2 linked regions of the uncultured Dysgonomonas sp. genome follow. The protein of the gene in region 2 interacts with the protein of the main gene of each other region in a pairwise test. Links are inferred from orthologs where the notes say so. Each region holds a gene or a part of one and is shown on either strand. Other genes may lie near its edges.

Region 1 (8,437 bases), 240 kb from region 2 along the record:
TCTTTACCTCCGAAATATTCCAGATATATACATGTCAGAATATAGGGAATTGCTATGATCAGTAAGGGGTTGGAACTGAATGCCTCTTTGATTTGCAGATGTAATAAATGGTGTACAGCCCGTTGTGAACCGCATCCCGGACAGTCTAATCCGGTAACGGCATAGAATGGGCATTGAGGGAAGAGGGATGATTCCTCGGGACTGAACAGATAGTAAAGAATGCCTCCGGCAATCAATAATATCACTATCCCCAGCAATCGCCGGATATATGTATATTTTCCTGCAGGTATCGTTTTGCTATCCATATGTACAGAATATTAGAGCCAGGAAAATACCGATCCTACTATTGCTCCGAATATTACAAGCAGCACATAGCAGGCAGGCAAAAATAAGATTCCGGCTAAAGCCCATTTTTTTGCATTTTCGGCAGCCTGTGTGGCGCGATCATATTCTTTGGCATAATAGAGGGATTCCACTTTGGCTGCATAAAAGATACCGACAACACTGATCGGTGAGCAACAGAATATGGATAATAGTATTGATTCCACTAACCAATTCTTAGGCATGGGGAGTATATCGTCCCATCTCCGGGTATTGTTGTCCTGCCTATAATTTGTTTGTTGATAGTTGGTTGCGGGTTGCGGGGGAGCAATGGGTTGCGATTGAGGCTTTGGCTCAGTGGCAACTGTTTCGGCGGGGCTTGGTTTTATTGCTACAGCTTCCGACTTCCTTTCTTCGGGAAGAGGTATCTTTGTATCGAACAGGAAAGATAATTCGGGTACACTTCCGGCATTTATCCAGTCGGGCATTCCCGAACGCCAAACCATTGTTTCGGGGCGGATTTTTTTTGAAGGTAAATCATTCAGGGGAAACGGCCCGCACTGCTGTTTCGATATATCATCTATATAATAATATTTTACCATAATAACTAAATCTCTGGTATTGGGTAGTAAGTAGTAAGTTTGAGTTTGGCTGTGTCTATTTAAATATTTTGTCAATGCCTACTGCTGGTGCTGCATCCGGAATATCTTCATCAGTACCTTTATCGCATACACCGTATCCAGGGGCAGGAGCGAACTGATCCGTTTGTTTGTATCCCAGTTTAGGATTGGCATAGACCTTCTTCATAAACAAGCCGAATATAGGAAGCGCCATTGCAGCACCCTGTCCGTCACTTGTGCGGTCGAAATGTATAGAACGGTCTTCTCCGCCTACCCAGCATCCGGCTGAAAGCTTAGGACTGAAGCCCATAAACCAGCCGTCGGAGTTGTTCTGTGTTGTTCCGGTTTTGCCACCCAATGGGGCGGTAATGCCATAGTTGCGTCTTACGCGACCTCCTGTTCCTCCGTCGATTACACCACGGAGCATATCCAGCATTTTTACATAGGTGCCCTCGCTGAATACTTCGTCGAGTTTGGCTGTGAAGTTTGCTACTACATTACCAGAACGGTCTTCTATATGTGTCACATAAACAGGATTAGCTCTTACTCCTTTGTTCGCAAAGGCTGAATAAGCCGCTACCATTTCGGCAACAGTAACTTCCGGTGTTCCCAGGCACATAGCAGGTACAGGATCGATATGTCCGGTAAGCCCGAATGAACGCAGGAAGCGCGCAAATGCATAAGGAGAAGTTCTGTTCATCAGGTATGCGGTTACCATATTGTCGGAGTTTTGCAATCCCCATTTTATAGTTACCATTTCTCCTATTTTGGCGCTTCTAATTCCTCTTGGCGGATGTTGGCGTCCCATTTCGTCGATCAGCACTTGCTGCTCATACTGCATTTGGTCGCAAGGGGTTACGCCCTCTTGCATTGATAATGCATACAGATATGGTTTTATCGTGGAACCGACCTGACGGCGTCCCATATTCACCATATCATATTGGAAGAAACGGTAGTCGATGCCGCCTACATATGCTTTTACATAGCCGGTATGTGTATCCATAGCCATAAATCCGGCTCGCATAAATCCTTTATGATAACGGACCGAATCCCACGGAGTCATGATAGTATCTATTTCTCCCCTCCACGAGAAGACTTTCATATCTACAGGCTTCTTAAATTCGGCTAATATCTCTTTCTCCGAAGCCCCTGCTTTCTTCATGTTCCGGTAGCGGTCGGTTTGTTTCATCGCTCTATAGAGCAATGAATCCACTTGCTTAGACACTGAGTAGGAATATGGAGCATAAGAGCGTCCTTTCTTTTCTTTATCGAAGTCGGGTTGTAACTCCTTGCTCATATGCTCGGTCATTGCTTCCTCTGCATATTGCTGCATACGGGAGTCTATAGTAGCATATATCTTAAGTCCGTCAGTTGCCAGATTGTAAGTGCTGCCATCCGGCTTTTTGTTTTTGCTGCACCAGCCATACAATGGGTTTGTCTCCCAGTTAAGCGAATCTATTGCAAACTGTTCCCGTTGCCATGACGCATAATTCGATCTGTCGGGCTTTTTGGCATTTAGCGTCAGGCGCAGATATTCCCTGAAATAAGGGGCTAATCCATCTTTATGGTCTACTCGTCTGAAATCCAGTTTGAGAGGAATTAGTTTTAATGAATCATATTGTTGTTGCGTAATGTAGTCGTTCTTACGCATCTGGTCCAATACCACATCTCTCCGGCCTTTGGTCCGCTCGGGTTGCCTTTTCGGATTGAAGTAAGACGGATTTTTACACATACCGATGAGGGTAGCTGCCTCTTCTATTGTCAGATTTTTCGGTGTTTTGTTGAAATAAACCTGTGCTGCCGATTGTATTCCTACAGCATTGTTTAGGAAGTCGAACTGATTGAGATAAAGGTTTATAATCTCGTCTTTTGTATAATAACGTTCGAGCTTTGCTGCAATTACCCACTCGATAGGTTTGCGTAGAAATACACGTACCATCCAGTTTTCCGCCGGAGGAGAGTATAGTTGTTTTGCTAACTGTTGTGTGATGGTACTACCTCCACCTCCGCTCGATTGCTGTAGAATAACTGTCTTTACTACGGCACGGGTTAGTGCATAGGCATCGATTCCCGAGTGCGAATAAAACCGTGCATCTTCGGTGGCAACAAGAGCCTGCACCAGATATGGAGAAAGGTCACTATAATTAGAATAAATACGGTTGTTTTTAGCTTGCGAATATGTCCCCAACAATACGGCGTCGGAAGAATATATCTGGGAAGCATATTTGTCTATGGGGTTCTCTAGTTCTTCCACATCGGGCATATAACCGACAATGCCTGTAGCAATACAGGTAAACAGGATGATAATCAGCGCAATGATGCAGCCGAAAGCTACCCATAGTTTTTTAACTATTTGTTGAGGTGTGTATTTGCCAAGAAACATCTTTTTCTTCGATTTCGCTTTCTTATCCATATAGTGAGTCTAGGTCTAATCAGTTTGCAAATTTAAGTAAAACGTTTTTAATATTGGAGATAAAAATCCTTAAATGGTTAAATATAGTAATTAGTAAACAGTTAGCAGCAAACAGTAAACAATAAACAGTCATCAGTTAACAACTTGTATCTCGTATCTTGTCTACTTGTACCTTTCTTCAAAAGGTAACAAACGTAACAGTTTCTTTAGCCTTCGAGCCCTTTGTGCCTCCCGTCGTGTACTTAGTGGTTAAATCTCTTTACCACAAGGGGCACAAAGATTTACACAAAGAACACTTTTTTCAGTAAACAGTTAGCAGTAAACAGTCAACAATTAGAACTCCTTTATACTTATTACTTAAAACTTTCTGCTTATCCCAATGTTTCAAAGAGCTATCAGCTAACAGCTATTGGCTCTTATTATATAGATAAAATTATATAAATAAAGTAACACTTGATTTTTAGTACTATACCGGATCTACATCGTAGTGCAGGAGAATGGCTTTAAACTCTGTATTTGCGAATACAGCCGATTGGTGAAAGAGAATAGATTCCCTTACTTTCTGTATAGATGCATTATTCTCAATTTTTAGAAGAATGTTTCGGATATATAAGGACTGAATGCGTGATACGGGTGGTTTACTAGGACCTAATATCCGTTCACCAAAGGATTGTCTTAATGCTTGTGCCAGTTGTGTGGCGGCATTTTCTGTCAGCCTTTCGTCCCGTCCTCTTATGACAATGGATATCAGCCTGAAAAAAGGAGGATAACGAAACAATTTCCGTTCCTCTGTCTGTGCCAGATAGAATGATTCGTAGTCATTGTGCTTTACAAAGTTGATAATGGGATGGGATGGATGCGCTGTTTGCAGTAAGACGAGTCCTTGCTTATTCTTACGCCCCGCGCGTCCACTGACCTGAGTAATGAGTTGGAAAGCTTTTTCATAAGCGCGGAAATCCGGATAATTTAGCAGGTTGTCGGCATTCAGTATCCCAACAATAGACACATTGCCGAAATCCAGCCCTTTCGATACCATTTGTGTACCAATCAGGATATTTGTCCTGTTATCTTCGAGTCGGGAAATAATATGTTCGTAGGACTTTTTCCCCCGTGTCGTATCCAAATCCATACGTGCAACAGCCGCTTCCGGAAAAAGAGTGTTCACTTCCTCTTCAATACGTTCCGTACCATAACCCAGAAATTCAAGTGTCGGAGTTTTACATTCCTCGCAAACATCCGGGACCCGGTATGTAGACCCGCAATAGTGACAGACAAGCATTCGCTGTCCCTTGTGGTAAGTAAGGCTTACATCGCAATGGGAGCAACGCGGCGTCCATGAACAGTTTTTGCATTCAAGTAAAGAAGCGAAGCCGCGCCTGTTCTGGAATAGTATGATCTGCTCTTTCTTCTCCAAAGCTTCCTTTATTTTGTCTATCAGAGGAGGGGATAGAACTGATTTCATCTGCTTCTTGCGTCTCAGTTCCTTGGTGTTGATAACAGCTATCTGAGGGAGTTCGATATTCTCATGCCTTTTGGTGAGCCTTACCAGGCCATACCTTCCCGAAAGGGCATTGTAATATGTCTCTATGGAAGGGGTGGCGGTACCCAGTAATACTTTGGCGCTATATATATTTGCCAATACAATGGCGGCATTGCGGGCATGGTAACGCGGAGCAGGGTCTTGCTGCTTGTAAGAGCCTTCGTGTTCTTCGTCTACAATGATAAGTCCGAGATTGGTGAACGGTAGGAATATGGCAGAACGTGCACCCAGTATGACCTGCGTTTCCCCGTCTTTCAGCAGCCTGTTCCATGTCTCGGCCCGTTCGTTGTCGTTGAACCGGGAGTGATAGACGGCCAGTTTATTACCGAATACGGTTTTCAGGCGGTTAGTGATCTGCGTTGTCAGCGCTATTTCGGGTAACAGGTATAATACCTGTTTGCCTTTACTTATAGCATCTCTGATAAGCCGGATATATATTTCGGTCTTACCACTGGAGGTTACTCCGTAAAGTAAGGTGGTGTCTTGTTCTTTGAATAACTTTGTGATTTTCACATAGGCCTGCTGCTGATGGCTGTTCAGCTCATATGCGGACTCGATGTCGGTCTCTCCATAATCGAAGCGGCTGATTTCGATATCATACACTTCAAGTATTTTCTTCTTTGCCAACTCGGATAATACGGCGGGTGATGCGTCGGTATCTTCCAATAGTTGCTTCTTTGTGATAATCGGGTTGTTTTCCTTCAGATGAAGAAATGCTGTCAATAGATGCTGTTGTTTCTTTGCTCTTCCCAGTTCGTTGAGTACATCATTGAGTTCTTCATCGGTATATGACCTAGTTAGCCTTACTGCTGAAAGAGTTTTTGCAGAATAAGCATTTCGGATGTTCTCATTTATATATGCCGCTCCTTTATCTGTGAGAGATTTGATGGCGGGAATAGCGTTTGCCAAACCGGCCTGCTTTTCTATTTCGGCAATTGTGGATGCCTTTTCCGGCGACAGTAAGTAGAAGACCTTTTGCTCATTTGGGGTCAAAGGTTCTGTTGCTTCAAAGTCCGGATTAAGAAAGACATGAGTCTCACTTTCCAGCTTCAGCGCTGATGGTAGGGCTGCACGGTACACATCACCTAGCGAACACATATAATAAAATGAAACCCACTCCCAGAATTTCAACTGGAAGGGGGTTACTATAGGGTAGTCCTCCAAAGTGGAGACTATATCTTTGATCGGTGCTTGTTTTTCTACCGATTCGTATGTGCGGAAAACTATCGCCGTATAAAATTTCTTCTTCCCGAACTGTACAATTACCCTGCTGCCTTCGTAGACCGTATCGGCCAGTTCCGGCGGAATAATGTATGTGTATAGTCCCTGTAAAGGAAGCGGTAATATTACGTCGGCGTATAATGTCATTCGTTAGAATAAGTATGCAAGACTGACTGTCCAGGTTTGTCTGTCTACTTTTTTGAAATCTTTAGCTGCCTCTTGATCGTAAGTGTCGGTGAATTTATAACGGTAGTTCATTCCCAGGTCGAGGTGGCTTAATAAGCTAACACCTGCACCTGCAATAAATCCTGTCTGGAATCCTTTTTGGTCGTATGTCTGATCTTCAATTTTCAGTTCGCCGCCGCCTACTTTCAGATTACCGTATACACCAGCTGAGAAATATATGCCGGCAATGCCGAAAATAGAGAATCTTTTCTTCAGGCTGATAGGCACAGTCAGATAACTGAGGTTTGATATATCACCTTGTTTTTCGTTGTTGTCTACATTATAACCTTTGTTTCCATAGGCTAATCCTGTTTCTACACCAAAACCTGTTAGCGGTACGTTTAGTTCAAGAGTTCCGCCGACTTGGAATCCGACACGGTTTTTTACGTTCAGTATACTAGAATTTACTTTATGATCTGCAACATCGATTCCCCCTTTTAGTCCATATCTGATTATCTGGGCAGAAGATGGATTGATGCTAGTTATAAATAAGAGTAATAACAGGCCTAAAGGCAAAAAATACTTAGTTTTCATAATGGATTTCATTTTTAATTATACTATATACTATAACAAATCGGAATATATATAGTTTTATTGCGGCACAAATATAGGAAAAAGAAAGAGATTTTGATTTCCTCCTTGTTTGCGAATGATGTGGATATTGAATTAATTTATATCTGGTGATATGTTATATTGGAAGTAAGCGGCAGATTACTCTAAAGCATTTGTGAAAACAATTTTGTTTTTTGCGTTGTTCTAACTCTATGTAGAATATATTGCTAACCCTAAAAAAACTTTATTATGTCCAACCATGATGAAAACTCAAACAATGACTCCTATTTGGATAAAAGGTTAGGAGCACCGATGAAGAAAATTGACGGACTGAGCAGTGATAAGAAGAGAGCAGAGTCGGAGCATCTTCATGCTTTTAGAGAAGATGTAGATAAAGACCAAAATAGCCGGGAAAATAAGGAATAAGAAGAATGCTTAATTAGAATAATTAAATGTCATGGATGTATTAAAATATTTCTTTATATCAGTTGGCGTTATATCGATATTGTTGTTTCTTACTTTATTGATTGTAGGCGTAAAGGTCGTTTCAGCCATACTTTTATATGTTGTTGGCGCAATCGCAGTAATATCCGCGATCGGATTCATCATTTTCTATATTGGAAAATGGACTGGTAAAAATGAATCAAAATAGATTTACTTCTGGTCAATAGTTTCACTGAACTTGGTTGTATGGGATGGCGAAAAAACTCATTTCATATAGCTTGCTCTGTCCTTGAGGCTAGGTGGGTTTGGTTTTCTATCTAAGTTCGATATTCCCAGTTATGGTGAAGCTAAAAACTAAATAATAAATAGAGGATAGATTAAATATTTATCTCTCTTTATTATAAAATAAAATCGACCGAGTATCTATTTGATAATCAGTCGATCTTTTGATTTTATTTGTAGCACAGCCGGGAATCGAACCCGAATCTAAAGTTTAGGAAACTTCTATTCTATCCATTGAACTACTGCGCCGACACATTTGCCATTTGCAAATCAGATGCAAAAATAAGAGATTTTCCGACATATGGCAAATAGAATCTATAATTTCACGTTCTTAAAATGAAAACGTATTATGTGAAACTGTACTAAGTTGAAGACGGATTTAACTATAAAGCTTTATTAACAGGTGTGAATATATGGCAATTGGATACAAAAACGTATCTTTATACCCAAATATCAAAAAATATCAATAACGAAAAGCGTAAGTAGAAACCAAATTAGTTAAAGTATTGTCTCAATCTACTTTACTTGCTATTTAATAAAAACTTAACGAAATAGTAAATAGGTCTGTGACCTTAAATAATAAAATATAAATGTTTCAAATAAATGATACGATAGTCGCATCGGATATAATAGAAGAGAATTTTTTGTGTGATTTATCGGTATGTAAGGGAGAATGTTGTGTAGAAGGAGACTCCGGCGCTCCCCTCGAAGATGAAGAAGTAAAGATTATCGAAAACCTGTTGCCTCAGGTTTGGGACGACTTGTCTCCCGCAGCTCAGGAAGTAATCAAAAAACAAGGTGTAGCATATAAAGATACTG
Region 2 (8,331 bases):
AACCGACTGAGGGCGAAGGATTCGCCACGATGCTCCATAATCTTTCAGCTTTTTAGCAAAAAGGTTGCGACATATCGCAATCACCTGCTCAAACTGCGCTTTGGTATCTGCCATGTTAATATCTCTATTTTTCAGGGGACAAAGGTATGAAAAAATGTTTAATCTATGCTTTGCTTCATTTGTCATTTAATTTTTATGAATACCTACGACATAAAAAGTAACATTTTTTCAGTTAATATCATTCTCATGCAGAGGCACTAAAGCACAAAAAGGTAACAAAAGTAACACATATTTCAGCTTTTAGCTGATAGCTATTAGCCACGCACTTAAGCTATCGCATAAGTAACTTTACGGTAAACAGTATTCTCATACAAAGACACAAATTCCAGCCCATCATCATACTTACGTTTATTAACTACATTTAGTTAAAACCTGACATATCTGACAGAATTTTCATCGTTTTCTTCTTGTCATTTTCACGTTCGTTAACCATAAATAATCAAAAGGTAACAACCAACGGTCACAGGAGCGAAACGTATGTAAAAGTAACACGGAAAACAATTAATAATTAGCTTGCTGAGCAGAGCAAAGTCTCCCATCTGTGAACAGTCGTCAGTTAGCAGTTAACAACTTGTACCTTGTGTCTTGTTTACTCGTATCTCATATAACTTTCAACCTATTACTTATCCCAATACATCAAAGAACTATAAGCTGTTAGCTTATAGTCTATAGATAAAATTTCCGATAATTCTTTATAAATCAGAAACTCAAATTATACGTTCCTAAACCAGGACTACGAAAGGGACAAAGAAAAGCTGCAAGACATTTATTCTCGCAGCTATCCCTGATTATTATAAGTAGTTTGTCTGATTATCTTTTACATCTTACACTTAATAGAGCAGAAGGAGCCCAGTTCAAACGGATTACGGCAAAACTGCCTTCAGTACCCATACGACTGTGCGCATTTGTCCTTTGCTGATACGAAGAAGACCAGAAGAGAAAAACATTACCATAAGTCTGAGATGCTCCATACTCTGCATTACCGACAAGCATAGCATTGAATCCTCCTCGTATAACAATATTACTTTTACCATCGACTGGCCCCGTTACTCCGGCAACAGGACAAGGGGACTTCATTGTCGTACTGTGCCCGGTACTTTGTCCCATGGTTGGCCTATTTCCACCAATTTCATAATAATCCTGTGTCCCTGTCGGTTGAGAACCAACCCTACGATCGACCCAAGGAGTCGGTGTAGTAACTGAAGAGTATTCTTCAGGATGTTTTGCTAATTCTTCTTCCAGCTGGCTCCACTCATAATCGCTAGGTATGCGCCAACCATCCGGGCAGATACCTGGAGTCGGATCAGTGACATGCTCGGTTTCATTATTCCCGTAATCGCCCAATACGTCATCCCACTGACCGCCTGTAGCTGCGGAATATGAGTATAGTACTCCCTGTTTCAAATCCCATGTCGGAATTTTAGAATAATCAGTTTCTGTACCTCCCATTGGTTGCGGATAAAAATAACGTTTGAGGCGATACCAGCCGGCATCGTTCTCTTCACCTACTCTGCTTATTTCTATACTATTATCCAGAGGTAAATAGCGCAGATTTTCCAGCATCCATTCACCGGCACTTCCGAACGAACGGTAAGCATAAGTTTGTGTACCATGCACTTGAGGACGATCATCAACCAGTTCATGAACAGCAAGAGATTTATTCGTAGGACCTATATAAACCCACTCAGTTTCGTTCCACACATAAATACCTTTATACATCGGCTCTGGCGTGATACAGAGATCTTCGTTTGTATTGTACACCATCAATCCCACATGAGTAGTCGGATCCCAATCTCCCGTAGCCCCTTCGACAGTAGAGGCCAGACTTGTTTCAGGGCTCACAATTGTCAAAGATTTTAGTCCTACCCGGGGCATCCCCAAGCCTTTTCTCGCGGTCACCATACTGGTTGAGGCATCTTCTTTAAGATCCAGCAATGCGCCTTCTACAGGCGAATCGTCACGACCTACTGTAACCTGTGCATTTACTATTGTCACCGATAATACCAGACTAAACAATAGTAAGATTTGAATTTTTAATTTCATAAGTTTCATAAGTTTGAAAAGCGGATATCCTTACCCTCCGAAACAGGATAAGGAAAATGTTTGTCTTTACCTTTGTTCTATATTAATTTTTGTTCTTCTTACTTTCTTCCAAACAAAGAAAATCTATCCGGACTGAAGATATGTGCACAATCGAGAGTATGTTAAAGAAATAATCGCATTGCACGTCAATTTTAGATAAAAGAAACAACCTGATATGAAATAATCATCCAGACATTTCACTCTATAAACAATTTAGGGAGAAACCTTTCTTATACAAAAACCGATATAGAGGATAAAATAAAAAGGTATGTTATCTGCAGATATTTTATAGATAATATTATCTGCAATTATTATGTTCAGGGTATTATCTTTTTCATGCGATATAAATGGATATCTGTAGCGTGCAAACTATCAATAACAACATAACGGTTATCTAATGATTGTCTGTATTGACTAAAATCGTCCTGTATGGCTTCCCTATCCTGATGCACAAGAATAAATTCCGTTGCAACAAATTCCGTTGTCCTTCTTTCTTTAAAACGGAATGGCCGGAAATCTTCGGATTTCTCACCCGTCAAGACAATATATTCATTTTCAGGGAGAATCAGTTGCAACCGGGGCATAGCATAATATGAAAAATCATTTATAACAAGAGGACTACCTCCTTCAATATTTATAAACTTGCGGATTTCCTGATACGCCGATTCTGTATGCCTATAATAATTCACGCCTGAATAGAACCTCACTACGCCGGTAAAAAACAAAAGAAGTAAAAAAATATATGAGAGTTGCTTGTATTTAGGATGCTCCATAGCCCTTGCCAGGACAAAAGCAAGACTTAAAACGAAAAGGCCAAATGAACAGGTCATATAACGCGTCACTAATATAGGCAGGTATGCAACAGAGATGATAAACCCTATCGCTATGGGGATAAGAAATGTAATAAAAGAAAAGATCGCCAGTAAGGACATTTTATCTTTCTTTATATTATCGGATAGTAATACTTTTATTGTCAGCACTAATTGTGTTACCATCAAAATTATTAATCCGCACATCATTTCCCCTTTTGTAAAATTAGTAAAAGGCTGCCATATTTCCTTTGGTGAATAGAAATAGTAAATATGTAGAAATATATCGTTCAGGGTCAACGGCTTTATCCAGTAACCGGATGAAACATTATCGATTTGCCCCCACAATTGAATAAGCCATGGAAGATAGGCAATAAAAAAGGCGACTCCGCAAAGAACCAGATAAGTCAACTTCTTCTTTGTCCGTATCAGGAAGAAGAAAAAGATCACATATATGCCAAAAACACTCAATAGCCCATAGTTATGGAGGTATGCAGCGCAAAGGCCTGTTCCGAAAAATAGTACCCAATGAATCCCGGTCCCTTTTTCGGAAGCCTGATAAGCTGATAATGCGCATGCCAAGACAAAAAACATTGTCCACGAATACATTCTTATTTCTGTTGCCATATACTGGGTAACAGGGAATATAATAATCAACAGCATAAAGGTAATAGCGACCTTACCCCCGAATAAACGCCGTATAGGAAAACAGCCCAAAAGAAGAGCCGCAATAACTCCCAGTGTAGAAAATAGCCTGAGGGCAAAAAGAGAATCGCCAAAAAGAGAACTGAAAAATTTTAAACACCAGTAATATAGTGGAGGGTGTACATCCGATGCCGTTATATTTATAATATCAGTATATGATGTTTTCGCCATAAAGATTGAATATACATCGTCGTACAAAAGAGTTGTGTTCTTTATGTCAAGGTATATAAATAAAGAAACCCCGAAAGTAAGCAGGCAGATATATATCAGTGCTTGGGGAATCTTCATGGCACTACTTTTGAGTTTTTCCATTCGAGAGATTGCATTAGGGCGACAATATCTTCTCGCAGAAATCCTACTATCGGAGCAATAGAATCGGTATTGACCTGCTGGTTGAAATATAATGAGCCTCTCAGAAAGTTAGAGGTATTATCAGTCAGATAAAATTGTAGCGGACTTGCTACCGAACCTTTTACATCATAGATTATTCCCGACATATGCCCTAAGGAATCAGTATATTGTGATTGTTGTATACCATTCGCCTTCAACGCCTGGCTATATGCCAACTGGTAGCTATCTTCCAATGCTCCGGAAAGCTTTTTCTTATCGACCGGAAAATATGTACAATATAAAACCGCATCATATTCAGGATAAGAGATATTGAACCAAAAGCCTGACTCATCATTTTTCTTTACTTCTTCTATCCGGGCATTTGCCGGATACCGGAAAGAGAATGCAACATGTTCAAATCTCACCACTCCGGACTCTACCCTGTCTTTCCGCGGATACCCTACAGGCTTCGGCGTATATTCGTTACAAGAAATGAATACACAACAGATGATTAAGAATAATGTTGTTTGCTTCCCCATATATGCGCTATGTAAAAAAAGTTCTTTGGCTTAAAATAAAAACAGATTAAAGCAAACAGTCTCCTATTTGTATTAACCTGTCCAATATTTTTGATAAATCTCATTCCACGAGATCATACTCTCTTTTTAAAAAGGCAAATCATCCTCCTCTGATATATTATTGGAAGAATTATATGAATTCGGTGATTGATAAGATTCGTTTGCAGGTTGGGAATATGGCATATTTTCAGCACCCTCTCCACCTTCTCTCCTACGGCTGCCCAGTAGCTCGAGATTATCTGCATATATCTCATTTACATACCGTTTCATTCCGTTGGCATCGTCATATGTGCGTGATCGTATTTTACCTTCAACATATACCTGAGTCCCTTTTTTAACAAATTGTTCTGCTACTTTTGCCAAACCTCTCCAGCAAACTATATTATGCCATTCGGTACGGTCGGGGATCTGCGTCCCGTTAGCAGCAGTGTATCCTCTCTCTGTAGTGGCCAAAGTAAAATTAGCAACTACGCTCCCATTATCAAAATATTTCACATCAGGATCTTTCCCTACATTTCCTATCAATATTACTTTGTTCACTGACATATACAACTATCTATTTTGTTTATAATATCACAAATATAGGAAAAAAATCCACAATCAATGAACAGTAAACAATAAACAGTAAACAGTGGCTGACGCATGATAGTAAAGATTCTATTAAAGTAGTAAACTGCTTACTGTTTACTACTTACTGCTCACGGACTATCATCTTTCCATTTTCCCCACAGAAACTATTTTTTGCAAGAAAAGTGAGTTTGGAATGATAATAAGTTCATTATCTTTAGTCCTGAGATGGGTATGAAATGTAAGAATATTCTCTATTATGGCATCTATAGGAGTATCTTTATCCAGAATATGTATCTCGTCCCCGATCTTGAATGGGGTAGTAAAAAATATTATAATTCCGGCTGTGATATTACTCAGGATAGACCATTGAGCAAACATCGCAACACCTATCACTGCAAATATAGAAGACAAAGCCACCAGCATATTCTGCGGCTGTACTCCCCAGATAATAGCAAGGGTAACCAGACAAGTAAAGTTGATAAGAATATTTATCACTTGTATGATATGCAATGTCCGGGGCTCTGACTTCAGCGTAAGGGAGCCATATTTTCTTATTATCTTACCTACTATATATTTTGAAGAAGGTGTCAATAAAATTATAATCGCCGAAGCTATTATCTGCGGCAAATGATCTGTTAATATGGTTAAGATATCTTTTTCCAACATTTCTTTATACATAAAAGAGACGTAGTCCACGGGCTACGTCTCTTACTTCTATTCTCGGTTATAGATTATTTTTTGAATTGAATATAGTATGCATTACTACCCGACAACTGCCAGTTACCAATATAAATTACTTCTGCCGGTTGCCCCGAAGAGGTATATTTCTGGTATCTGAATTTTACAGGAACATTTACATAATCGGTAGTCACGCCACTAAAGTTTGGAGAGAAACTGTTTCTGAGGTAAGACAAGTTCCCAACAGCAGAAAAAGAATCGGTTACATTATTATCACCTGTTCCTTTATCTGTTATACCAAATCTTACATCAATAATAATCTTGTTATCTTTAGCCGGATCAATTTCACCTTCCGAATCTTTCTGGTTAGTTACATCATAATAGAAGAAAGCTTTCACTTCATCCCTTTCTTTCTTGGTAAGGCTGTAACCAATCATCCAGTTATCCCCAATTGTATTTACCGGAGACCATGCTGCAATACTTACGCTTGTAGGGACAATGGTATCGTTTCTGCTAACTAAACCGCTATTTTCATATGGTTTGTCCAATCTCAGAGATTCCTTAGCTATAGCATTTCCATTATTCAGTATATTCACATACTCTGCATTGTAATATCCATCGGCCGAAGAAGATGATATCTTATAACCTATAAAATAACATTGATTTATTTCGGTTAAAGTCGTAATATTATCATGCATTATATATCCGTTTGATGTAACGGCAAATTTCCGGCCATAATCATCGCTTGTTATATAAGCGAAATCCTTCTCAATAGTAAATGAACTGTCCCCATCTCCCAAGCATGATGACATCAGCAACACCACGGAGAACACACTACAAAAAATTTTCAGTAAAGATGTTTTTTTCATGTTTATTTTTTAATTGTATTAATTTTTTAAAAGTCAAATTTAATTCCCAGATTCAGGTCTAACTGAGTCTTTCTGTCAGAATATATAGTTCTGTACTTATTTCCGGCATCGAAGTAATATGCCCCTCCTATCGTCCCATAAAGATACATTTTTTTATACAAAGGATAGGAAATACCCAGAGATGATCTTACCGAGAACTGAGGATTTGATTGTTTCACAGACTCTCTTATATAATATGGCTCAGAATAAAAGACATGTCCTGCAAGATCTTTATCTTGAATATCGAGCATAGAAAAGCCCATATTGCTTACATATCTTCCATTTATATCTTTCTGTACCATTCCTCCCAGTGCAAAATAGAATTTAGTCTTACCTAATTCAAAGAACGTATAATTCAGAGATAATGGTATACCCAGATAGTTAAAATACTGCGATTCACTTATATTGAACACACTACCTGATTTTATCTTCGATGACAGGTGGGTATAAACCAGCCCCGTTTCGAATGATAATTTTGGCGCTATCTGCTTACTGATTGTTACTCCAAACGAAACAGGTTGCTTATGTTCAAGTTCAAATTCACTATTTTCCTTATTCAAGGCTGACCTGAAAGTAGAAGATCTTGCTTGACGAGAGAACAGGATATCCCCACCTCTTTGATTTACATTGTCGGCAAACAACCCTGCATCAACAGTTACTCCTAGAGACAGCCCTTTCGACGGCAATTCTACTTCCGGTAATATAACTGTCGTTTGTGCCAACATTGGCGCTGCTTTTACTTCTTTTTTCTCTTCTTTAGGTTCTTCTTTCTCTAAAGGTTCAGATACCACTTCTGGCTCTGGTTCAGGTTCCGTTGCTATTACAGTTTCTACAGGTTCGATCACAGCCCGTGCCTTGGCCAGCAGTGGCGGCACAGCTTTCGGAATCTCAATCACAGTATCCACTTCCTGAACTTCTACAGGAGGCTTAACATCTTCTGTTACAACAACATCAGCATCTTCCATTATCGGTTTATCATCTGTTGGAATAAATAATATACCAATTACGATTGCTGCTGCTACACCTACAGCAATAGCGATGGTCTTTATAGTAGATGCTTTTGAGGTCGAAGAAGCTGCATTGGCTGTCGAAGAATTTGCAGATGAAGATGAAGATGATGCATCAGGCGCTTGTACAGGCTGATTAGACAAAAGCTGATCCAGCCCACCCCAAATGGATGCAGGCACTTCCGGCTCAAAGTTTCCTAACTTTGAGGAGAATAGATCCTTTATTTTGTCTTTATCTTCTATCATTAGTTACGATCTCTCTTTAATATATTGTTTCACCTTCTCCTGTAATATATTTCTGGCTCTTACATATTGAGAACGTGAAGTACCTTCACTAATACCCATCATTTCTGCTATTTCCTTGTGTGAATAATCTTCTATCGCATACAAGTTGAAAACTGTAGAATAACCACGCGGCAGGTCTTGTACCATTTTCAGTAACTCACCCTCCGATATTTTATACATTTGTTCGTCTTCTGTAGAATCGTCCACTACATCGGGAAGATTCTGAACATCATCGGAAGTCTGAATTATTGATTTTTTCTTTCTTAAGTTTTCTAAAGCAAGGTTTATAAATATGCGCTTGAGCCAACCTTCGAAAGAG

The links.
Region 1: the proteins of ssb (region 2) and priA interact in binary tests that used the Escherichia coli proteins (3 or more experiments, as listed by UniProt). The link is inferred for uncultured Dysgonomonas sp. from one-to-one orthologs.

Annotation. Positions count from the first base shown.
Region 1 is NZ_LT599032.1:1,690,770-1,699,206, reverse strand. Bases 3,542-6,617 are described here. They hold priA (primosomal protein N'), read right to left. Parts: upstream 6,263-6,617; coding sequence 3,821-6,262; downstream 3,542-3,820. Other genes in these bases: QZL88_RS07390 (porin family protein), read right to left, coding at 6,266-6,617. Also shown: QZL88_RS07410 (DUF2752 domain-containing protein), read right to left, coding at 1-305; QZL88_RS07405 (CD225/dispanin family protein), read right to left, coding at 318-923; QZL88_RS07400 (transglycosylase domain-containing protein), read right to left, coding at 979-3,354; more of QZL88_RS07390, read right to left, coding at 6,618-6,874; QZL88_RS07385 (hypothetical protein), read left to right, coding at 7,142-7,318; QZL88_RS07380 (hypothetical protein), read right to left, coding at 7,328-7,501; QZL88_RS07370 (DUF3109 family protein), read left to right, coding at 8,209-8,437.
Region 2 is NZ_LT599032.1:1,924,614-1,932,944, forward strand. The notes cover bases 3,382-6,351. They hold ssb (single-stranded DNA-binding protein), read right to left. Parts: upstream 5,111-6,351; coding sequence 4,652-5,110; downstream 3,382-4,651. Other genes in these bases: QZL88_RS08225 (glycosyltransferase family 39 protein), read right to left, coding at 3,382-3,968; QZL88_RS08230 (hypothetical protein), read right to left, coding at 3,941-4,525; QZL88_RS08240 (mechanosensitive ion channel domain-containing protein), read right to left, coding at 5,273-5,800; QZL88_RS08245 (hypothetical protein), read right to left, coding at 5,866-6,351. Outside these bases: QZL88_RS08215 (DUF1599 domain-containing protein), read right to left, coding at 1-114; QZL88_RS08220 (FISUMP domain-containing protein), read right to left, coding at 871-2,103; more of QZL88_RS08225, read right to left, coding at 2,460-3,381; more of QZL88_RS08245, read right to left, coding at 6,352-6,681; QZL88_RS08250 (hypothetical protein), read right to left, coding at 6,708-7,973; QZL88_RS08255 (sigma-70 family RNA polymerase sigma factor), read right to left, coding at 7,977-8,331. UniProt on the Escherichia coli protein: Plays an important role in DNA replication, recombination and repair. Binds to ssDNA and to an array of partner proteins to recruit them to their sites of action during DNA metabolism. Acts as a sliding platform that migrates on DNA via reptation.